2 regions of the Bacillus sp. TCT6 genome follow, and region 2 is predicted to be linked to the other one. Evidence: riboswitches for the same ligand, from Rfam matches in the RefSeq annotation. Region 2 holds a riboswitch; the other holds the start of a gene.
The links. A riboswitch is a leader RNA that binds a small molecule or an ion and turns the genes downstream of it on or off. The one in region 2 is predicted to bind preQ1.

Region 1 (11,938 bases), 240 kb from region 2:
TTGATCAATATGTTCTTGAATTTCTGCGATTAAATCAATTAATTTAAACTGATTCATATCGTAAGAAGATTTATAGTACCAGAACGTATCTTTTGATAAATACGGCATTGGATAATATGTTGTCGCGTTCGCATATGTTCTTGATTCGATTTGACTTACGATCGGCATTACGCTTGAAGTTGCATTTTGAACGTAACTGATTGATTGTGTTGGAGCAATGGCAAGACGATATGAGTTGTATAAACCATTCTTTTGCACTTGCTCTTTTAAACTTGTCCAATCTTCTTTTGTCGGAATATGAATTCCTTCAAATAGTTGCTGAACTTTTTCAGTTACTGGGCTGTAATCTGTCGTTTCATACTTTTCGAAGTATGTGCCATTCGCATAATCAGATTTATCGAAGTCTTTAAATGTCTCGCCTTTTTCTGTAGCGATTTCCATACTTTTCTCAATAGAATAGTAATTTAACATCATAAAGAATGTACGAGCGAATTCTTTCGCTTCTGCACTTTCATAAGCGATTTTATTTTTTGCTAAATATCCGTGTAAGTTCATTGCTCCAAGTCCAACTGAATGAAGCTCGTCATTTGCTTTTTTCACAGTTGGTGCATTCGGAATAATCGTCATATCAGAAACAGCTGTTAAAGCTTCCATTCCCGCATGAACTGCTTCACGAATTTCTTTATTTTCCATTACGTTTACGATATTTAACGATCCTAAGTTACAGTTAATATCACGACGGATAATGTCATCTGTACCGTAATCATTTATTTCTGAAGTTTCTTGAAGCTGGAAGATTTCTGTACATAAGTTCGACATCTTCACAGTTCCAATATCCTTCAATGGATGTTGATTATTTGCATTTGATTTAAACATTAAGTATGGGTAACCAGACTCAAGCTGAATCATAGCGATTTTAATAAGCATATCACGTGCACTAATATCTAGTGGCTTCTTCTTCACTTTCGGATTGCTCATTAATTCATCGTACATTTCATCAATGTCAATATCATCTAAATGCTTGCCATATTCTTTATAAACCGTATAAGGCGCGAAAACATGGAAAGGTTCGTTTTTCTCAGCAAGCTCAAAGAACTTACTTGGAACGATAATTCCGATTGATAGAGACTGAATACGGCTCTTCTCATCGGCATTTATTTTTTTTGTATCAAGGAATTCAATAATATCCCAATGGAAAATGTTTAAATATACTGCGCCGGCACCTTTTCGTTGGCCAAGCTGATTCGCATATGAAAACGAATCTTCAAGCAATTTCATAACAGGCACTACACCACTTGCAGCGTTGTCGATACCTTTAATTTGCTCACCACGTGCGCGTAGCTTAGATAAGTTTAAGGCTACTCCCCCGCCGATTTTCGATAATTGCATCGCAGTATTAATGTTAAAGCCAATTGAATTTAAGCTATCGTCCATCTCTAACAAGAAACAAGACACCATTTCTCCTCTTCTGCTTCTTCCCGCATTTAAAAAGGTTGGTGTCGCTGGTTGGTAGTTTTGTTTTACAATCATGCTTGCGAATTGTTTTGCCTTCGAAACATCACCGCGTCCTAAGTATAATGACACAATTGCTACACGATCTTCATAGCTTTCTAAGTATTGTTTTTGATCATTCGTTTTTAACGCATAATCTTTGTAGAACTTAGATGCTGCCATATAAGATTGGAACTCGAAGTTTTCACCATAAGCGATGTTATATACTCCCTCTACTTCCTCCAAGCTATACTCGTCCAGAACGTTGTAATAGTAATCATGTTCTTTCATATACTCCATTCGCTCTGCCACGCTATTAAAAGGAACGGTATTCTCTCTAGCTTCTTCCATAAAGACTTCTAATGCCTCTTTATCTTTATGAAGCTGATAAAAACCGTCCTGCATTTGCGTGATTTCATTATTCAGTTCAATGTGTCGCAATCTCCCGCACCCTTTCCTTAAAATATTCTACATCGTTATTTGTTCCAGATAACTCAAATTTTGATACAATAGGCACTTCATATTTAGTAGAAATCTTGTCAGCACTTGCACCGAACATGTCTCCCCAGTTACGATTGCCGCTTGCAGATACGCCTTTTAATTTTTCATTATTGCGCTCTAAAAAGTCTAAAACACGTTCTGGTACATTGCCAAAACCTGTTGTATACGTAATAAGAATAAAGTCTTCATCTATTACTAGATCTTCATCAATTTGAACGGCCGGCATATTTAATTTGTGAATGAAACGCTTCACGTTTCCTGTCATAGAATCATATGCAACTAACATTTCCGACCCTCCCTCTCAAATCTATATTCTCTATATGTTGTTCTTGATTTCTCTATATATTGTATTACGTTTCAAAATAAGACACAAGATATATGTATAAATTCTTTCTTTTTTTAACTTTTACTTTTCGACATGATAGCCGTTTTTTTTCAATACAATGACTATGAAACAACATTCTAAAACTCATGTCAATAAAGTGCTTTTCAAAAAAGTTGTCAACGAATTTAATCTTATTTTAAAAAAAGTTAACAATATATTTTGTCATAAAACGGTAGATGCTGAAGAAATATATTTCTCCAGCATCACGCAAAAAAGAACAGATATGAAACTATAATCTGCTCTAAAAAACGATTACATTTATCAAATTTACCTTATTAAATATATTATACATATACTTTCGTTTTTCGTTACATACTAAAAGATAACTATTATAGAAAAAGATTATTATTATGGAACTTCAATTTATTTATGAAAAGTTTATTCAGAGTGCTCAATACGCAAAATATCTTTTACAAATATGTGATGTGGATTTTCATCTTTATCAAGCATTGTACATACAGGAGCCTCTTCATCAAAGTATACAATCATTCCTTCTACGTACTGATATGTATGTTGAACTTGTACAGTTACTTTAATTTCTATCGCTTCTTCATATGCTCTTTTTATTTTCTGAAGCATTTTTGCTGAACATTTTCGTTTCTCTGGATACATAACCATTCCCATAAATCTATTGCCGGCTCTATCTTTCCACATATAATCCCAATGTGGTAAAATGCCTTGTTTAAAATCGCCCATAATTCCCCTCTCCTTTATCTTTTATTTATCCCGCATTAAACGTTCGATTGGTGTCGGCTACTAATCAGTGAGGGATGCCCTGCTGATCAAAATTCCCCTTTATGAACGTGGCGTTTCTGAATATGTATAAATCACTTGCCCGCCTCGTTGTGCGTTACCAATGAAATGCTTAAAGTCTTCTCTATTTACAACAACTTCTCTGAACGTATAAAATACATCTTTCGTAACAACATACTCCGTTATTTCACCATTTTTCAGCTGATCTAAAATTGTATTTGCTAATTCTTTATCCATGTATTTCACCTCTCTGCAATATTTTATTTTATCGTATATTCTATAGGTCAACAACTGTAAAATTATCCCGCTATTTGCAGGCGGTCCGATTAGTGTTGGCTACTAATCAGTCGTGGAATGAACAAAAGTCTTACTGATTAACGTTTCATTTTATCTCGTTGTTATGCCATGATTTTATTTTCGTTATTTCGCAAACAATATCGTTTTACTATATGTCCACTAAATATCATATACTAACATAGCTACTTCTCTATATCAAACATTTCGGCATTCAATTATGCAAAGTTCCATACCACTATGCTACAATATACAAATAGAACTAGGAGGGATACTATGATTCGGAAAGCAAAAAAGACAGATGCACTGGCAATAGCTCCTTTATTGTATAATGCTCTGCATGAAATTGCTGAAAAAATCACAGGTAGCACAGTTAAAGCAGAAGTATTACTAGGACTTGAGACATGGTTCTCAAAAGAAAATAACCGTCTGAGCTACGAAAACTGTTTTGTCTATGAACAAGACGAGAGTGCAGTTGGAATTATTGTCGCTTATCACGGTAGTGAAGCAACACAGCTTGACGCACCAATTGTACATCACTTAAGAGAATTACATAAAGATGAATCAATTACGTTAGAAAAAGAAGCTGAGCTTGATGAGTATTACATTGATACATTATCAGTTTCAAGTGCACACGGCGGAAAAGGTATAGGTTCTAAATTAATTGAAGCTGCCGAAATCTATGCAACTGAAAAAGGGCATGAAAAAATCGCTTTACTTGTTAATTTAGAAAACACACGCGCCTATTCACTATACGAAAAGTTAGGTTATAAAAAAGATGAAATTGTTATGCTAGTAGGCGAACCTTATGCTCATCTCGTAAAAACATTAAACGTCAAAATTTCTATATCTTAAAAAGAAAGCACACGATTTATATAAATCGTGTGCTTTTATGTTAAATTCGTATTTAATATATTTCCATCCATCGCCTCGTGAAACGTATATGTTGTACATCCCCATGGCTTTCTATGCAAAATAGGAGAACCAGACCATCCCATTGCCCTCAGCTCCGTTCCAATCATCGAATTAAAATACTTATGACCTACAAGAGCAATACTTCCATGTACGAGAGCATAACGATGTAACAGGTAAGCCGCTTGCCTTGCCCTCTCTCTTACTTCCTTATAAGACTCAACATCTTTATGGTAGCCAAGTATCCATAATGTTCGTCCAATGAACATCCATACCTTAATTGTGCATTTCAACCACTTCGGAGCAAAAAAGCATGAAGGAACTTCAGCTTCTCTAAAAAGAGAATTTTGCATAAAAGATAAAGAATCTGTCAATTCAGCTGCTGATTGTACAGCACGCCTTTGATCACTTGTTAAGACAAATTTCGCTGCTTCAATTGCCTCTATTGTTTCTATCGGCATTTTAGCTTTTTGTATCATTGATTCGGAATCATACTGTTTCATCCATTCGTGAAATGAATTAATTGTCATCGGTTCTCTTATACGACCTAAACAACCATGACGAATAAAAGAAATCTTCATTCTTTTCACTCTCCATTCATCACTTACGAACTCTATTATGCACTAGTTCTAAATATCATACCACGCAAGAAAAGAAAGTTATATACCTTTACATCTCCCCACCACTATCATGTGTTATCGAAGCATGGGTACCATCCATCCCATCAAAATATGTATTCGTATCATATTGACGAATCTTTTTTAAATGCATATAAGAAAATAAAAATAAAATTAAAGCTATAACACTCCCCACAAATTCAAACATCATTTTACCGCCTCTAATTTCTCCCACTTCAGCAGGTTATTCTACTTTTTCATTATACCTCGATATAAAGATTTCCGCATTTTTGCTATTTTTTCAAATAACATGGATTTTCTACATATTTTCTTACAAAAAGTGAATTTTTTTCGAATTTTTACTTTGGAAACATTTACAAAGTAGGAAATATGGTTCAAAATAGGAGGAAATAAAAAAACCCAAATTTATTCTTTTTTTGGGAAAACTGTAACAAGGAGAGTTGCTTATGCAGATCGCAGAAACTGGAGATATCATCGAATTTAAAGGTGGAATGCAAGGCCGTGTTCAAAAAGTAAATCAAAACTCTGTTATTGTTGATATAACAATTATGAAGAATTTTAGAGAACTAGATATGGAACCTCTTACAGTTGTAAGTCATAAAAACTATACTGTCATTAATCAAAATGCATAATATAATAGAAAGAAAGGGCCTGTATAGTATACAGGCCCTTTCTTTCTATTAACGATTATCAATTGTTTCCGGATATAGATCGTGGTTCATCATGCGGTAGTCAGCCATTTGTTCATACTTCGTCCCCGGGCGACCGTAGTTGCAGTATGGATCAATTGAAATGCCACCACGTGGTGTAAATTTCCCCCATACCTCAATGTAACGTGGATCCATTAATTTAATTAAATCGTTCATAATAACGTTCATGCAATCTTCGTGGAAATCACCATGATTGCGGAAACTAAATAAATACAACTTTAAAGATTTACTCTCTACCATTTTTTGCTCTGGAATATAGCTAATATAAATTGTTGCAAAATCTGGTTGTCCTGTTTTCGGACATAAACTTGTAAATTCAGGACAATTGAATTTTACAAAATAATCACGGTTTGGATGATTATTATCAAATACCTCTAATATTTCTGGGCTATATTCAAATAAATATTTTGTATTTTGATTTCCTAGTAATGTTACATCTTTTAAATCTTCATCTAATCTTCCTGTCATTTTAAACATCCCTTCTCATTATACGCCGCGTTTATTTCCCCATACTAACGCATGAAGCTGGGGCAATACTTTTGCATCATTCATCTCTTTACAATTTACAGCTTTATCAATCAGCCACTCATACTTATCTAATAATTTTTTAATAAGCATTGCATCATCCACTGTTTTTGTATCATCGTTTCCTACTTGCAAGAAAAATGGTACATCTGGATAACGTTCGTGCATCTTAACTGCATATTCAAAATCATGATCATCGAATACTACTACTTTTAAACTAATATCTTTTCCTGCTAGTTTCTGAATAATAGCATCTAACTTCTGAAAATCTGTTTTCATCGTCGAACTTGGTGGTTTTGGAGAAATTGTTACTTCATCAATTTGAAGTAACCAATCTTGCCATTTACTCCCTTGAGTTTCAATTGCCGTCCGCATTCCATTTTCTTTTAATATAGAAAGAAGAAACTCAATATTTTTCAGCAATGCCGGATTCCCGCCTGAAATCGTAACATGAGAAAATTTTTCTCCTCCAATTGCAACAAGCTCATCCCAAATATCTTCTGCTGTCATCTGTCTAATTTGATTTTTAGCTGATCCATCCCATGTAAAAGCAGAATCACACCAAGCGCAGCTATAATCACAACCAGCCGTACGGATAAACATTGTCTTTTGCCCTACAACCATTCCTTCACCTTGAATAGTCGGACCAAATATTTCTAAGACAGGGATTTTACTCATCGAGCATCCACTCCCGTCTTACTTCCGCATAACTAGTCGGCGTCTCAAATAGACGAACAAATTCTACGCGAGCTCCTTTATATTCGTTCACTCGATTCTCTTTAGTTAGTGCCTCTGCCATCTTTTCATAAATCCAAACGACCATATTTTCAGCAGTCGTATTCATTGCAGGTAACGTTTCGTTTAAATAACGATGATCTAAATAAATTTCGATTTCATTCTTCCAAATCTCTTTTATATCACCAAAGTCAATTGCAAGTCCTATTTCATTTACATATCCACTAATTCCAAATACAACTTTATATGTGTGACCATGTAAGTTTTTACATTTCCCTTCATAACAGTGTAAATGGTGTGCTGCATCAAATGTAAATTCCTTGCTGACCATTACTCTTTTATTATGGTATTTGAGCTGTTTACGCTGAATATCCTTGTCCATTTTTTGCAAATTTTCTACGATGCGAAATCCAAAGAAATTATCCATTAGTTGTTCGCTCCTTCGCGTTCTTGTAGGTACGTATCTAATCCTGCTTTACGAAGTTGGCACGCTGGACATTCACCGCAACCATCACCAATGATTCCGTTATAACATGTTAATGTTTTTTCTCGAACAAACTCAAATGCTCCAAGTTCATCTGATAATTTCCATGTTTCAGCTTTATCAATCCACATAAGTGGCGTGTGAATGACAAACGGGTAATCCATGGATAAATTTAAAGTAACGTTTAACGATTTCACAAACACATCACGGCAATCTGGATAACCACTGAAATCAGTTTCACATACACCCGTTACAATATGACGTGCTCCAACTTGTTTTGCTAATACAGCAGCAAATGATAAGAAGAGTAAATTTCGTCCATCTACAAATGTCGATGGCAATTCACCTTCTTCATGTGTAATCTCCATATCCGTTCTCGTTAACGCATTTGGAGCAAGTTGATTTAATAGACTCATATCTAGTACCGTATGCTTTATTCCTAGCTCTTTTGCAATTTTCGCTGCACAATCAATTTCTAGCTTATGACGTTGATTGTAATTAAACGTTACAGCTTCTACCTCTGCAAACTGCTCTATTGCCCAAAATAAACATGTTGTACTATCTTGTCCTCCACTAAAAACAACAACTGCTTTTTCTTTTTTCATTTCACTCATTCTCCTTCTCTACTATAAATAAGAAGAAAGAACGTTCTTGAACTGTCACAATAAAAAAACAAAACAATACCTAAGGATATTGTTGTTTCCATAGTTTTTTATAGAGGGAGTTCGCGAACCTCTCCCGCGCGGTGCACGGAATTTCTTCTTTCATTGACACAGCTTATTGTAACATATTGTATACTAGCGTAAAAATTTCTGATTTTTCCGCTATTTATTATTTCATTTCTTTCATTTTATAGTATGATTAATTTAATATAAGAAGAGAGGAGGCATCCCACTGAAATCCTTTATTATTTATCTCTTTTTAAATATATTATTCATCCTTATTACAATGCTCGTATATCATTTATTTTGGAATCAAAAAGGGAAACGCTCTCCTAAATTAAATTCAGCTATATTTATTGTATTGTGTTGCCTCGCTACCGTACTCTGTATTACATTTGCAGCAAAAACAAATAATGGTTTTCAATTTGATATGCGCCATATTGTATTAATTGTCGGTACATTAACGGGAGGGCCTATTGCTGGTGGTTCTATCTTAGTTGTATTAAACATATATCGCTTACTATTAGGTGGGGTAGGTGTTTTCCCATCTCTTATCGGTTCTGTTCTTCTATTTATTGTTCTACTATTAACATATAAATTTTTCAATCGAACTTCTAATCGTATAAAAATAACACTTGCTATTATCTACAGTCTCACATACGGATTTAGTTGGATACCTTTCTTTCTTTCAAAGGTTACAAATAAGACTGATTATATACCGCATATTATTGTATATGAGTTATGTTCAATGCTTGGTACGATCCTAATTTTATATTTACTACACATATTACAAACTCAAGTTCGTCTCCAAAACGAACTTATAAATGCTGAAAAGTTTCATTTAATTGGTGAAATGGCAGCGTCTATCTCTCATGAAATTCGCAATCCATTAACTTCAACGAAAGGGTTTTTACAACTGTTACAATCAGATACATGCACTGAGCAGGAACGAAAATTATATATCGACATTGCCATTAACGGCATCGAACAAGCAAATCATGTTCTTACAGATTATTTAACTTTTGCCAAACCAAGCATTGAAAAAGAACAAACATTACAGTTAGAAGAAGAATTACTACATGCATTGTCGTTAATTACACCGCTTGCTAATTTAACAAATGTACGTACTCATTATATAAAGCAAAGCACTTCTTTTTTTATCGCTGGAGAAAAACAAAAACTAAATCAATGTTTATTAAATATTTTAAAAAATTGCATTGAGGCTATGCCAAAAGGCGGTGATCTTTATTTCACATTAGTTCCTGATCATAAGCATATTCAGTTATATATAAAAGATACAGGAATCGGTATGGATTCAGAACAAGTAAAACGTCTTGGTTCGCCTTTCTATTCAACGAAAGAAAAAGGCACTGGACTTGGAATGATGGTCGTATTCAGTGTTGTTCAAGCTATGAACGGAAAAATTGATATTATAAGTGAAAAAGGAATCGGTACAACCTTTTTATTAACTTTTCCACTCATACAAAAAACGTGATGAAATAATCATCACGTTTTTTCTGTTCCTTCAACTAATTCAGCAAAAGCTTTCACTTTTCCGTGCGGTTGTTGATTTTCTTTACGCGCTTTCCAGGCGCGCTCCTCTTCTCGCTTCTTCTTAGACATATTTTTTCAACTCCTTCTTTTCTTTCTCCATGTAGTATTCCAAAATAAGAAAGAAAACTATGCACATATCAAAAAAGAAGTGGTTTCCCACTTCTTCCACTTTAGCGTTGCAAAATTGCATGTTTCGCCTCTTTTAACTGCGTAAGATGTCTTTGTTCATGCAAATCAAGAAATTGAACCCATTGATACAAATTCAGATCATTAAAAACAGGATGCTTTAATCCATTTTCAAATAGATCTTTTTCATCTATAACACTATGAAGCGCGTGTAATAGTTCTTGTCGTGAATGTTCTAGTAATTGAATTCCTTGCTGTTTTTTCATTAAAGTTTCTGTTGGTTGCATTTGCTGAGGAGCTTCTCGTTTATGTGTGCGATCAAGCGTAAGTTGGAGGTCTTTAAATGGAGTCATGTTTCTTTCGTTTTTTTGTAAAGCATATACAAGGGCAGACGTGACAGATTGTTCAACTAAATGCAAGTGGTGTAAAATTTGAGTAATACTCCATTTATCACGGCGTGGCTTTACATTCACTTCTGTATCATTTAACATTTCAATTTCTGATAATAGCGTGCTTCGGGTAGACTGTAATGAGTTTACTAAACTTTCTAAACTCACATCCATATTAGATTGAAGCATACTTGTTCCCCCCTTTTGTTGGTGAAAAGAGGTGCTCCTTATTAGAAACACCTCTTTAGTATTCTGAATTTTCTTTTATTATCTCATCATTTTCCCATTATGTCGATGTTAAACATGTGAAAAAAAGCGCATGTTTTTTACAATTTTGTGTCGTCAATCGCATGTAACCATGCTTCAATTTCTGTAATAACACTTTTCACACAGCCTTCAGCAAATGGTGATGTTAAATTTGCAACTTCTACTAATTCTAAGAACGATTTACTTCCACCTTGTTGGCACAGATTCACATAATCTTCCCACGCCTCTTGTCTATTATCTCTTGCACGTTTCCAAAATTGTAGCGCACAAATTTGAGCAAGCGTGTAATCAATATAATAGAAAGGTGAACTATAAATATGCCCTTGACGTTGCCAAAAACCACCGCGCTCTAAATAATCATTATCCTCATAATCACGATGCGGTAAGTATTTCTTCTCTATGTTACGCCATGCTGTCTTACGCTCTTCAGGTGATGCTTCAGGATTTTCATATACATAATGTTGATATTCATCAACTGATACGCCATAAGGTAAAAACAGAAGTGCTGAACTTAAGTGAGAGAAGTAATATTTATCTGCATCTTCTTCAAAGAATAGCTTCATCCATGGCCATGTAAAAAATTCCATACTCATAGAGTGGATTTCACACGCTTCATATGTTGGCCAATTATATTCTGGAATTTCAAATTTACGACTTTCATATACTTGGAAAGCATGACCTGCTTCATGTGTTAATACATCAATGTCACCAGATGTTCCATTGAAGTTTGAGAAAATAAATGGCGCTTTATAATTCTCAATATATGTACAATATCCGCCACCAGCTTTTCCTTTTTTCGCAACTAAATCTAATAAATCATTATCTAGCATGAAATTGAAAAATTCATCTGTCTCAGCCGATAACTCTTTATACATCGTCTTTCCATGATCAACAATCCAATCCGCATCTCCTTTTGGAGTTGGGTTCCCTGTAGCAAACTCAAAGTTTTCGTCGTAATAAGCTAACTTCTCTACACCGATACGTGCTTGTTGTCGCTTTCTTAATTCCGTTGTAACGGGAACGATATAATCCAGCACTTGCTGACGGTAATTAGCCACCATCTCCGCATTATAATCTGTACGGTACATTCTTGCATATCCAAGTTCAACAAAGTTTTTGAAACCTAAAGATTTTGCGATTTTCGTTCTCACTTTAACAAGCTCATCATAAATACGATCTAGTTCTTCCTCATTTCCAGCTAAAAATCCGTAGTATGCTTCACTTGCTGCTTTACGTTCGCTTCTTTCTTTTCCTTGCATAAACGGAATCAGTTGCGATAACGTTCTTTCTTCTCCAGCAAAGTCAATTTTTGCAGATGCTAATAACTGTGTATATTGCGACGATAATTTATTTTCTAATTGTAAATCTTTCACGACTTCATCTGAATATGTTTTTAAATCACATTCTGCTAGAGCAAATAATTGTTTTTCATAATACGCCTCTAATTCTTCACGAAATGGAGAATTAATGAGTGCCTTATAATATTTTGTACCATATCCTTGTACAACTGGA
Region 2 (11,938 bases):
ATATGAGTTCTGCGTAAAGAATAGTACTGCCAGCAGGGATATTTAAAATAGCGGTAGAACTATTTTGTGTATAGTTTAACGTTGTACCAGCAGGAAAAGTAGGAACTTGTAAAGCTGTATTCGTAGTTACGAACGCACCAATGGCCCCGATTGTACCAGCACGGTTTTGATTACTAATTTTACTTAAGCCTAAAGTATTACCTGTAATAGCGAGTGCGCCGTTAGTGGTGGTAGAAAATCGATTCGTAATGGGCATGTTGTCACCTCATTTACAATATAGTCTTGGTCAAAATAACATATGTGTGTGACAAATAAAGGGAAACATGTACAAGTTGATTTAGTAATAATGATTTAAATGTCTAGATAAGGGGATGGAGTATGATTGAATTGGAAATTAGGGTGGAGCGTCTTAGGAAAGAACAAATAGGCGATATTGTAGCGTTATCTTCTTATATTGGCTGGGATTATAACATAGAAGAAATTGAAGCAGTTTTTAACTCAGGTATTGTATACGGCGTCTGGAATGAGAGAAAGGAACTTATTGCTAGCGCAGCAATTATATTATACGGGGAGGCGTTGGCATCTATTGGAATGGTAATTGTACATCCAGATTATAAGGGGAGAGGGATTGGAAAGATGACAACGAATTCATGCATGAATAGCGTATCAGCTCAAACTCCATGTATGCTTATTGCTACGGATGAAGGGAAGCCCTTATATGAAACATTAGGATTTAGGGTAGTAAGCTATGTTTCTAAATATATTTGTAACTCGTACAATGCGAATCATAAATGTGCAGAAAATGAAGAATATATGATGGTTTATAAAGAGAGTGATTTAGAAGGAATAATAAAAATAGATAAAGGCGCATTTGGGACAAGCCGAAACGAGTTTTTAAAACAAAGAATTATGCAAAGTGAGCAGTGTGTCGTTGTAAAGGATACGAAAGAAAATGTAGTAGGATACGGTATAAGTATACAAACGCCAGAAAATAAAATAATAGGACCAGTCGTTGCTAAAAATAATGCGATGGCGATGAGAATAGTACATGATTTAGCAAGAGGGCATAATGGAAAATTAAGAATGGATGTACCAGAAGGAAAGAACGATTTCATGAAAGAATTAGAGATTGCTGGTTTTAAAAAGGTGAATACACCACCAATTATGATGAAAAATAGTAATCGGTTAATAAAAAGAAATAGTGAACTATATAGTATTGCAGCACAAATTTTTGGATAAAGAAAGAATCCTTTTAAATGAAGGATTCTTTTTTGAGCTAATTTAATCACGATATTGGTCATGAGTTGGCTGAAAGAGGTCTTCCTCGATATCTCTCACCATAGAAAAATGATCAACGTTATAATGACCGTGTAAAGTTTTATTGTGATGAGCAATAATTTGCTCTGCAGATAATACGTTAGAATCAGTTGTGGAATGACCGTTTTTAATTAATGTAACATCAAATCCTTGTACAGTCGCAGTTCTAACTGCGGTGTCGATACAATGCTCTGTTTTACATCCACCGATAACGATATGGCCAATTTTCTCTTCTTTTAAAAGTTCAAGTAAAGAAGTGCCGTAGAATGAATTGGTTGCTGCTTTATTAATAAAGATTGCAGACTGAGGTACTTGAATTTGATTATGTACTTCAAATCCTTCTCCGCTACCAGAAGCAACATCGATATCTCTTACGAAAACAATAAGAGCATTGGAATCTATTGCTTTCTGCATGGCTGTATTTAGTGTAGATAATAGCTCGATTTTACGAAAAACTTCATTTTCTTGCTCATTTCCATCAATTAATTCTTGTTGAGCGTCGATAATTAATAGTGCTTGTTTCATCGTGTCTCCCCTTTAATATGAAATAAGTTCCACTGTACATATTCCTTCAGATTGTTAGGAAATCCTCCATTGCAAGCGAATTAGAAGAGCGATTTACAAAGTTGTCAAAGAAATTTCATTCTCATAGCGTGTAAAAACATGTATGATAGGAGATGGAGAATTTTTGAGTAGGTGGGAATAACATGCAAACAGTAGAAGATTATCTTTCATTCTTACATACGAAAGGATTTAAATTATCAGAGGAAGCACAAGGGTTTATTATGTTCGGACAAGGATATACTGGTGCGTCTGATGGGATTGTGAACGCAGCAATAGAAGCGACAATTAAACATCAATTGCAGTTTGATGGTAGTTATTTCGTTGCGTTATTAGAACGATTGAAAGAGGAAGAAATTACAGATAAAAAAAGCGCTAAGGCTTTTATGCGGAAGTTACAAGCATAACTTCACGCAGCCTGCGCTTCTTTTTTTGTTTTGGAAGGCCATTCAACAAAAATCATGCCCAGGAAAATACATAGACATCCGATAATAGCAGAAATAGAAAGTTGTTCATTTGCAACGAGAACGCCTGTTAATGCAGCAAAAACGGGTTCCATTGCGAAAATAATTGCTACTCTCGTTGGAGAAGTGTGCTTTTGGGCCGATGTTTGAATGAAAAAAGCAATAGATGTTGCAAACAGGGCAGTTAGAAAGAGTGCGAATAAAAAAGATTGATTCGTCCATAGTGATACTGAAAATAATTTTTCCCAATCTTCAAATAAAAAAGCGCAAATAGAAGAAAATATACCAACAGCTAATACTTGAGATGTGCTTAATAATAAAGGTGATATTTTCTTAGAAAAGAAGCCGTTAATAAGAATATGGGCAGCGAAAGCGATTGCACAACCGAGAACAAGTACATCTCCTATATTTAATTGGAAAGAATCAGCAGCTGTTAATAAGTATAAACCTGCTGTTGCTACAGCAATACCAAGTACGATAAAAATGGTAGCTTTTTGTTTTAAAAAGATAAAAGACAAAATTGGTACCATAACGATACTAAGCCCTGTTAAGAAACCTGCTTTTGAAGAAGTTGTATAAAGTAAGCCAAATGTTTGTAATACATAGCCAACACATAAAAAGAACCCAACGATTAATCCAGCGAGGCTACTCTGTTTTATATCTTGTTTTGAAGTGTTTTTTGAGAAAATCATTTGAACGAATAATAAAATAATTCCAGCGAATAAAAAGCGAATACCATTAAAGGTAAATGGACCAACGAAAGACATAGCATTTTGAACGACAACAAACGTAGCTCCCCAAATAAAAGAGACAAATAATAAAGCAAGAGGAGCAATCCAATCTTTTTTCACACTCATACCCCCGTTAATTTTGTAATATAGCTTTTCTAGCTAATTCATCAGCTACTTTATTTTGACTACTTGGAATCCACTTAATAAAAAAGAGATCGAAGTTTTTTATGTACTGTAGTGCTTCATCTAAAAGAGGTGCAAATATTTTATTTTTTGCGTATTCCTTTTCAACAGCCCGTTCGACAAGCTGGGAATCTGTACGAAAAGAGACAGTGCTATAATTATGCTCGATGCAATATTTTAATGCTAGAAGTAAAGCGCGGTATTCTGCTTCATGATTGGACATTGTTCCAAGTGGTAATGATAATTGTACAGGTGGCTGAACGCCTTTAATAAACACTCCTGCACCAGAAGGACCAGGATTTCCTTTTGATGCACCATCAATATATACTTCAATCAAAATGAGAAACCTCCAAATTATAAGGTTATCCCCTACTTAAATATTTTTTTGAAGTAGGGGATAGAGTAGTTATCCGATTGTGATGCTGTAACGACATGTAAATGTTTCATTCGCTTGTAAAGATTGAATTCCCTTTTTGTCCTTGAAATCTTTTGCTGGATTTACTTCATCAGCGATTCCATACCAAGGTTCAATACATAAGAAAGGTGCGTTATCCCCTGGTGTCCATACGCCGACAAATGGGAAGCCATCAAATTCTACTTTTACAAATTTATTATGTTTATGAGAACGAATCGAAATTTCATTCGTATTCATATTTTCAAAAATAAGCGCATCATTTTTGAATAAATCATATGTAAGTGGCAATTCAGTTGTATTTTCAGCGATTAATTGCTTTTTGTTTGAAAGGTAAGGTCCTTCTAATACGCTTGTTTCTAAGCGTTCCGAACCATTAAACGATAAGTGATAATCTGTAAATGATTCACCATCCAATAAAGGGAAGTTGAATCCAGGATGTGCCCCAATTGAGAAGAACATCTCTTTAGAAGTAGGATTGTTTACTTCATATGTTACATGAACGCTTTGTCCTTCTAGCTCATAAGAAACGAGTAATTCGAATTCGTATGGGTATTTTTTTAACGTTTCTTCATTATTAGTAACGATATAAGTGATCTTTGTTTCACTTTGTTCTTTCACAGAGAAAGTAAGATCACGAGCGAAACCGTGTTGTGTTAATGAATATGGTTTACCGTCTACGTAGTATGTATTATCTACTAATCGGCCGACAATTGGGAACAAAATTGGTGCGCGACGTCCCCAATATGTAGAATCACCTTGCCATAAATATTCTGTGTTGTCTTCTTTTAAGCGAACGCTTTGTAATTCTGCACCTTTGTCAGAAATGGAAACGATCACTTTTTCATTTTGGATTGTTGCTATCATGAAGTGAAACCTCCTAAATCTTTCATATGTTTCATTATACGTTGTCTAAAAGAAAAAAGGTAGTTCATGATAGGAATCTATTGACGAAAGAGGGGCTACCACGTAAAATATAATCTTGTTGCTAAAAAAAGAATAACGTGGTTCGAAACCATCCCACGTAAAAAAACTAAGGAGATTTTGTCATGAATATTAGAACTTTAGTCGGCAATGGTATTTTAGCGGCATTATATATTGCTGTTTCTATGCTTATTCAGCCATTTGGCTTTACGAATGTACAATTTCGTATTTCAGAGATGTTTAATCATCTCGTTGTATTTAACAAGAAAGCAATTTACGGAATTGTATTAGGTGTATTTTTAACGAATCTCTTTTTCTCACCTATGATCGCTTATGATTTAGTATTTGGAGTAGGGCAATCTATTCTTGCATTAGTTGCAACGATTATTTCTATGCGATTTATTAAAGGTGTTTGGGCTCGTATGATTTTTAATACGGTTATCTTTACGATTACAATGTTTATGATTGCAATTGAACTTCATCTTGCATTGGGTTTACCATTTATGTTGTCTTGGTTAACATGTGCAGTCGGTGAATTTGTTGTAATGGCCATTGGTATGCCTGTAATGTACTGGATTAATAAGCGAGTACAATTTGAAAGATTTATGTAATAGATGAAAGAGCTATTCCTATAGGGATAGCTCTTTTTGTATGTAATCATATTGAATATAATGCTGTGACTCTAGATAAAATATAATAAAATAAAGTAAGGCTTTCATTAGCTGGCTACATATAAGAAGTCTTATATAAGGGGAATCTAGTATGAAATATAAAATTCATTGGTTGTATAAAACGAAGCGAGGATTGCAGACGGAATTAACAACAGATTATATGAACATAGAAGAAATACTTCAATTTGCAGAGGATTTTGAGAAAACAGGAAGAGCTAAGGAACTTTTATTTTACGATGAAATGGATGCAGAATGGTCATTAAAGGAAATGAAAAAACTGAGTAAACAAGTAGAGGAAGAGCCCCAAGAAATACTCGTTTATTTTGATGGGGGATATGATGTGCAAACGAAAGAAGCTGGCGTTGGTATATGTGTGTACTATAAAAAAGGAAATACAAACTACCGCATTCGCCGCAATGCATATATAGAAGGTATAGATGATAATAATGAAGCGGAATATGCATCACTATTATACGGTATGAATATACTCGAGGAATTAGGGATTAAATATGAAGCAGTTACACTTCGCGGAGATTCTCAAGTTGTATTGCAGCAATTGGCGGGAGAATGGCCTTGTTATGATGAGCATTTAAACCATTATTTAGATCAAATTGAACAAAAGGCGAAGCAAATGAAATTAAAACTTGTATGTGATCCGATATCTAGAAAACAAAATAAAGAAGCACATCAATTAGCAACGCAAGCATTAGAAGGGACAGTCATTGATAGTCATAAAGAAATAACCGAATAGAGAGGTGCAAAGGTGGATAAAAAGCAACTCATTACAGAGGTAAATGACTTATTAGAAACATATTGTGAAGGATGTTTCTTGCGAGAACATAATCGAAAGACAAATAGTAAATATTATGCACATTCATTTTGTATAAGACAATGTACAGTTGGAGAAACATTGAAAAAGTATGGAGAACAGTTGTCATAAAAAAACATCCAGAGAAAATTCTCTGGATGTTTTTTAGTGCTTTGCTTCGTTTAATTGCTGCTCGCATTTGCTTAGTTTCTTTTCCTCGTTCATTAAAAATGGTTCATCTAAATCTACTGCAACAGATTTCATAATTTCAAGCTGTGAGCGAGCTGCTTCTACTGCAGTAGTGGCATGCTCTAATGTGTCTGGATCCATTGAAATTGTTGCAGAACCTACCATCTTTTGTGCTGTTTCTACACGGAATTTTACTTCTTCAAAATCATTTACTTCTGATCCCATTAATAATTCCTCCTTTGTATAGTGCGCATTTTACATAGTTTTTGCTCTGTAAAACGGAAATATACAAAGGAATAACAAAGAAGGTTACCAAGTAAGGTAACCTCCTGTTATATGTTGGATTAAAGTTTTACTACGTTAGCAGCTTGAGGTCCACGGTTACCTTCAGTAATGTCGAAAGATACTTCTTGACCTTCTTCTAAAGCTTTGTAGCCGTCTCCTTGAATAGCAGAGAAATGTACGAATACATCGTCAGCGCCTTCCATTTCGATAAATCCAAAACCTTTTTCGTTGTTAAACCATTTTACTTTTCCTTGCATGTTACAATTCCTCCTAAAAGCGTTTACTATTTTCATTTAGTGAAATTCATTTAAAGAAATAATATAAACTAAAAATGCTATATTCTTGAATATTCTGCTAAATGATTAATTTAAATATACACGAATTGGGAGAATTTAGTCAAGTAAGCGGTTTTATTTTTTATATTTTTAAATAATTTTCCAATCAAATTTTTAAATAGGTATAGGACAGGCCGAGTATGTAATATTCTTAATTGAATGCTATACATAACGAGGTGAAAGAATGAATAGGTCGTACTTATTAGATAATGAAGGAATGAGAACGAGAACCGACATACCGGATTGGGTTGCAAAAGAATTTGAGATTTTTTCAAGTGTCGTGTTAGAACCAACTTTTCCATGTTATTTCGGTTTAACAGCTTTGAAAAAGAATGAACTTCGTTATTCATTTCTTTCTCATAATGATTGGAGTCATTTGCCGCATACAATGTTATCTTTTTTAGAGTTAATGAAAGAGAGGCCGATTGTAAGAAGGGGCTTTTTCCTTTTTGTAGAACCGGAATGTGAAGAACGATCACTCGAATATTACCGTGATTCCTTTTGGAAAGTGTTACAGTATTTACATGAAAACGATAATCAAGCATGGCCAAAGCAAATTCCTGAGGATCCAGACCATTATTTATGGGAATTTTCATTTTGTGGTGAGCCAATATTCGCATTTGGAAACGCGCCAGCTTATAAACAACGAAAAACTAGACATTTAGGGAATTCTCTCGTTATTGGGTTTCAACCACGCACTATTTTTGATGGATTAGAGGGGGATCGTCCTAAAGGAGCATATTCAAGACAAATGGTCCGTGAGCGAGTTGAAAAGTGGGATCAATTGCCGAAACATCCTAACATTAGTCATTATGGTGACCCAGAGCATCGTGAATGGAAACAATATTTCATAGGAGACGATGTAGAACCAATAAAAGGGAAATGTCCTTTTCTTCATAGGATAGAAAAGTAAGAGCCATCACCTATATGGCTCTTTTGTATATTTTGGATAAAAAAGGGTATTTTATTATGGAAGCTAGTCCATTTTTTCAAATTACATCATTAACTAGTAGTAAAGAGAGTAGAAAGGATAGAGCGATGTTTGGAGCAATTATACAGCAAATCGTATTAGGTATTTCATTAGCTGCACCAGTAGGGCCGATTAATATTGAAATGTTAAAACGAGGAATTGAACGTGGGTTTTGGCATGCTTGGGTTGTTGGAATTGGTGGAATGACTGCAGATGTTTTATTTATGCTTCTCATTTATTTCGGTTTATCTTCTGTGTTTATGTATACATATGTACAAGCCTTCATGTATTGCACGGGTTTTTTCTTGTTATTTTATTTAGGATTTCAAAGTGTAAAACAAGGAATTTCCCACTCAAACATGGAATATAAAAAAGAAGAGGTAGGTGGTCTTAAGCAATCGTTTATGGCAGGATTTTTAATTGCGATATCCAATCCATTAAATCTTGTTTTTTGGTTTGGTATATACGGAAGTACACTTAGCTCATTACTTACGAAGGTAACGAAACAAGAAGCTTTTTTGTACAGTCTTTGCATTATTGCAGGTATTATTTTATGGAATTTAAATATTGCTTTTTCTGTACATTTTGGAAGAACTTTATTAAAACCAAAAGCGCTTGGCTACATAACAGCCGGAGCAGGTATTATTTTAGTAGGTTACTCTATACATTTTGCATACAAAGCTTTACAGTTGTTCACATAAGATTGAAGGGGAGATTTTTATGTATCGAACCACTATTGACGGAAAAGAAATTATAATTACGTTAGCGCCAAAAATCCGAAAAGAAATTACTGATAGAAATCCACTATATGAAGCAGTATTTCATAATGCTGCAAGATTGCTACAAACAAAGCAACCGACGTTTGCAGTAAATCATCAAATATTTGGTCTCATTATTGGAGAAGTGCAAAGAGGAGAAGTAACAGTGTTTGCAGTGGAACATATTATTCCGAAGCAAAATATATTTGGGCCAAACAATTTTTTCTCGGCAATAGAACAGCAGGCAAATTTGTAAAGTGAATAGAACAAGAATAGAAAAGAAATAGTCGTAACGATATGTTGCGGCTGTTTTTTTGGAAAAGGGGGAAACAAGATGAAGAAAGTGGGGAAAGAGTTCTTTTTACAACATGATATTGTTATTATGTATAGCATTCTATTTATTTTCATTATTATTTTAAAAATGCAATTTTTTACGTGGTTTGGCATGTTAGCATGTATGTTTGGGATTGTTTTCTATACACTTAATGAATATATGACACATCGTTTTTTATTCCATATAAAGCCACCTAAAAACACATTTCTATTAAAAATGTTAAGAAGATTGCATTATGATCACCACGTATATCCAGATGATTTAAAACTTTTGTTTTTACCTGTATGGTTTAGTATACCTAGTTTTACTATATATTTACTTATAGCATATGGTATTACAAAAAGTCTTACTATTACACTTTCATTTGGAATCGGAATGATTATTATGCTGCTCGTTTACGAATGGAAACATTATATTGCCCATAGACCGATTCGTCCCGTCACTAAGTTTGGAAGATGGCTAAAAAAACAACATATATTACACCATTATAAAAACGAAAAGTTTTGGTTCGGTGTTTCAAATCCAGTATTCGATTTTATATTTGGAACACTTAAAGACGGAAAAGAGGTTGAGTTAAGCGAAACAGCTCGTAATTTAGAAAAGGAAAAAAAGACAAAAGTAGTGCGTTAAGCACTGCTTTTGTCTTAATGAGGAAAAAATAAGTAAGGTGTCACTTTATGTTGAAAAAGTATATTAAAAATTTAGGGGAAATTGCCGAAAAATGTCTATCAAAAAATCTTTGCATGAATGCACGGATTGTCTACAATAAGTATAAGTTTCTGAATATTTATAAAATTTAGTCTTTAGGTATGCAAGGGGGAAGTGCATTTCAAGTAAGAGAGGGGATCGGTTAATGAAACGAGATGATACGTCAGCACGTAAGTTGCAAAATGAGGTGAATTATACAGAGGTCGTTCAGTCGGAAGAATTTCAATTGTTATTAAATACGAAAAAGAAGTTTATCATTCCAATGAGTATTTTCTTTTTTAGTTTTTTTATCGCATTACCTATTTTAACATCGTATTCAAAGGTGCTCAATACACCTGCATTTGGTGACGTTACATGGGCGTGGGTATTTGCTTTTTCCCAATTTATCATGACATGGGCACTATGTATGATTTATAGCAAAAAAGCAGAATCATTTGATGAAATCTCCCGAAAAATTCTGCAAGATATGCAAAAAGGGAGGGGCTGAACTTGAATACTACTGCGTTTGCACTATTTTTAATTATTGTTCTTGGTACGCTTGTCATAACCTATTTTGCATCGAAAAAAACGAAAAATGCGAGTGAATTTTATACGGCTGGAGGGGGATTAACTGGTTGGCAAAATGGTCTGGCCATTGCTGGAGATTATATGTCTGCTGCTTCATTTCTTGGTATAGCCGGAGCAATCGCATTAACTGGGTTTGATGGATTCTTTTATAGTATCGGTTTTTTAGTTGCTTATTTAGTTGTACTATATCTTGTTGCAGAACCGCTTAGAAATTTAGGAAAGTACACTTTGGCGGATATGATTGCAGCACGCTTTGATGCGAAAAAAGTTCGCGGAGTCGCAGCTCTTAATACGATGACGATTTCTATCTTTTATATGATTGCACAATTAGTTGGCGCGGGTGCACTTATTAAATTATTATTAGGAATTGAATATACGACATCTGTATTAATCGTTGGAACACTTATGACGGTGTATGTTATTTTTGGTGGTATGACAGCAACGAGCTGGGTACAAATTGTAAAGGCTGTATTACTTATGGCTGGTACGTTTATTATTTCTGTTATCGTTTTCGCAAAATTCAACTTCAGCGTGACTGAAATGTTCGCTCAAATGAAAACAGCTACACCATTAAAAGATTCATTTTTAAATCCAGGTGTAAAGTATAAGGATGGTCTTGATACACTTTCTTTAAATTTAGGACTAGTACTTGGTACAGCTGGATTACCACATATACTTGTCCGCTTTTTTACAGTACGTGATGCAAAAACTGCACGTCAATCTGTCGTATATGCGACGTGGTTAATTGGTGCATTTTATATTATGACGATTTTCTTAGGATTTGGTGCGGCGGCTTTTGTAGGAAATGAAGCGATTATTAAAGCGAACCCAGCTGGTAATATGGCGGCACCTTTATTAGCAAAAGCGTTAGGTGGAGATTTCTTATTTGCTTTCGTATCAGCAATTGCTTTTGCAACAATTTTGGCTGTAGTGGCAGGTCTCGTATTAACGGCAGCATCAGCATTCGCTCATGATTTTTATAATGAGATCATTCGCAAAGGGAAATCAACGGAAAAAGAGCAAGTATCTATGGCTCGGTATGCATCTATTGGAGTAGCGATACTATCTATCATACTTGCATTATTTGCCCAAACATTAAACGTAGCATTTTTAGTATCATTAGCATTTGCAGTTGCAGCGAGTGCAAATCTACCAGTGATTTTATTTACAATATATTGGAAGCGTTTTAATACAACGGGTGCTATTTCCGGTATGATTGTAGGGCTCGTATCAGCAATTGTTCTCGTAGCGTTGAGTCCGAATGTTTGGAACCCTGTAGCTGGAAAAGCTATTTTTGTTGGGGAAGCGATATTCCCATATACGACACCAGGAATTATTTCAATTCCGCTCGGATTTCTTGCAGCATATTTAGGAACTGTTTTATCTAGTAAGAAAGAAGATGCAGCGAAATTTGATGAAATTCTTGTGAAATCTAATACTGGTCACGGTATTAGTGATGCGTCTTCACATTAAATAAAAGAGGAGCTTTTCGATAGATAAGAAAAGCTCTTTTTTCTTTTGTCATTTTCTTGTAAATATTACTGATTTGTAAGTAGGATTTGTCTTAATTTTGTGGAATGAAAATAGCAGGGAGAAATTTAAGTCATCATGGCACCAGCGCAGCTTTTGTGAAAAATAAGTTGTTATGGAAGGTGGAAGTAATGATGAAAACGAAGCAAACTGATGAATTATTAGCAAAAGATGAGCAATATGTTTGGCAC

Region 1: it holds a riboswitch for preQ1, as region 2 does, so the genes downstream of both, queC (7-cyano-7-deazaguanine synthase QueC) here and AC0ONG_RS06700 (QueT transporter family protein) in region 2, are expected to answer to the same signal.

What each region holds. Positions count from the first base shown of each region.
Region 1 is NZ_JBVYHX010000001.1:1,073,858-1,085,795, reverse strand. It holds gene nrdE (class 1b ribonucleoside-diphosphate reductase subunit alpha) at 1-1,932, opposite strand, end outside; gene nrdI (class Ib ribonucleoside-diphosphate reductase assembly flavoprotein NrdI) at 1,919-2,278, opposite strand; gene AC0ONG_RS05455 (hypothetical protein) at 2,756-3,073, opposite strand; gene AC0ONG_RS05450 (hypothetical protein) at 3,173-3,367, opposite strand; gene AC0ONG_RS05445 (GNAT family N-acetyltransferase) at 3,701-4,279, shown strand; gene AC0ONG_RS05440 (phosphoglycerate mutase) at 4,315-4,917, opposite strand; gene AC0ONG_RS05435 (hypothetical protein) at 5,006-5,161, opposite strand; gene AC0ONG_RS05430 (YkvS family protein) at 5,421-5,606, shown strand; gene queF (preQ(1) synthase) at 5,655-6,152, opposite strand; gene queE (7-carboxy-7-deazaguanine synthase QueE) at 6,171-6,887, opposite strand; gene queD (6-carboxytetrahydropterin synthase QueD) at 6,880-7,371, opposite strand; gene queC (7-cyano-7-deazaguanine synthase QueC) at 7,371-8,033, opposite strand; PreQ1 riboswitch class I at 8,127-8,170, opposite strand; gene kinB (sporulation sensor histidine kinase KinB) at 8,377-9,585, shown strand; gene AC0ONG_RS05400 (DUF6254 family protein) at 9,597-9,713, opposite strand; gene AC0ONG_RS05395 (DinB family protein) at 9,815-10,348, opposite strand; gene AC0ONG_RS05390 (M3 family oligoendopeptidase) at 10,486-11,938, opposite strand, start outside.
Region 2 is NZ_JBVYHX010000001.1:1,313,563-1,325,500, forward strand. It holds gene AC0ONG_RS06665 (DUF7507 domain-containing protein) at 1-256, opposite strand, end outside; gene AC0ONG_RS06670 (GNAT family N-acetyltransferase) at 379-1,239, shown strand; gene AC0ONG_RS06675 (cysteine hydrolase family protein) at 1,282-1,842, opposite strand; gene AC0ONG_RS06680 (DUF6123 family protein) at 2,025-2,285, shown strand; gene AC0ONG_RS06685 (DMT family transporter) at 2,288-3,193, opposite strand; gene AC0ONG_RS06690 (reverse transcriptase-like protein) at 3,207-3,593, opposite strand; gene AC0ONG_RS06695 (aldose 1-epimerase family protein) at 3,663-4,535, opposite strand; PreQ1 riboswitch class I at 4,667-4,711, shown strand; gene AC0ONG_RS06700 (QueT transporter family protein) at 4,718-5,203, shown strand; gene AC0ONG_RS06705 (ribonuclease H family protein) at 5,355-6,014, shown strand; gene AC0ONG_RS06710 (zinc-finger domain-containing protein) at 6,027-6,203, shown strand; gene AC0ONG_RS06715 (DUF2564 family protein) at 6,237-6,485, opposite strand; gene cspB (cold shock-like protein CspB) at 6,605-6,802, opposite strand; gene AC0ONG_RS06725 (YqcI/YcgG family protein) at 7,065-7,793, shown strand; gene AC0ONG_RS06730 (LysE family transporter) at 7,808-8,551, shown strand; gene AC0ONG_RS06735 (hypothetical protein) at 8,571-8,864, shown strand; gene AC0ONG_RS06740 (sterol desaturase family protein) at 8,943-9,572, shown strand; gene AC0ONG_RS06745 (DUF485 domain-containing protein) at 9,796-10,137, shown strand; gene AC0ONG_RS06750 (solute symporter family protein) at 10,140-11,690, shown strand; gene AC0ONG_RS06755 (aspartate aminotransferase family protein) at 11,882-11,938, shown strand, end outside.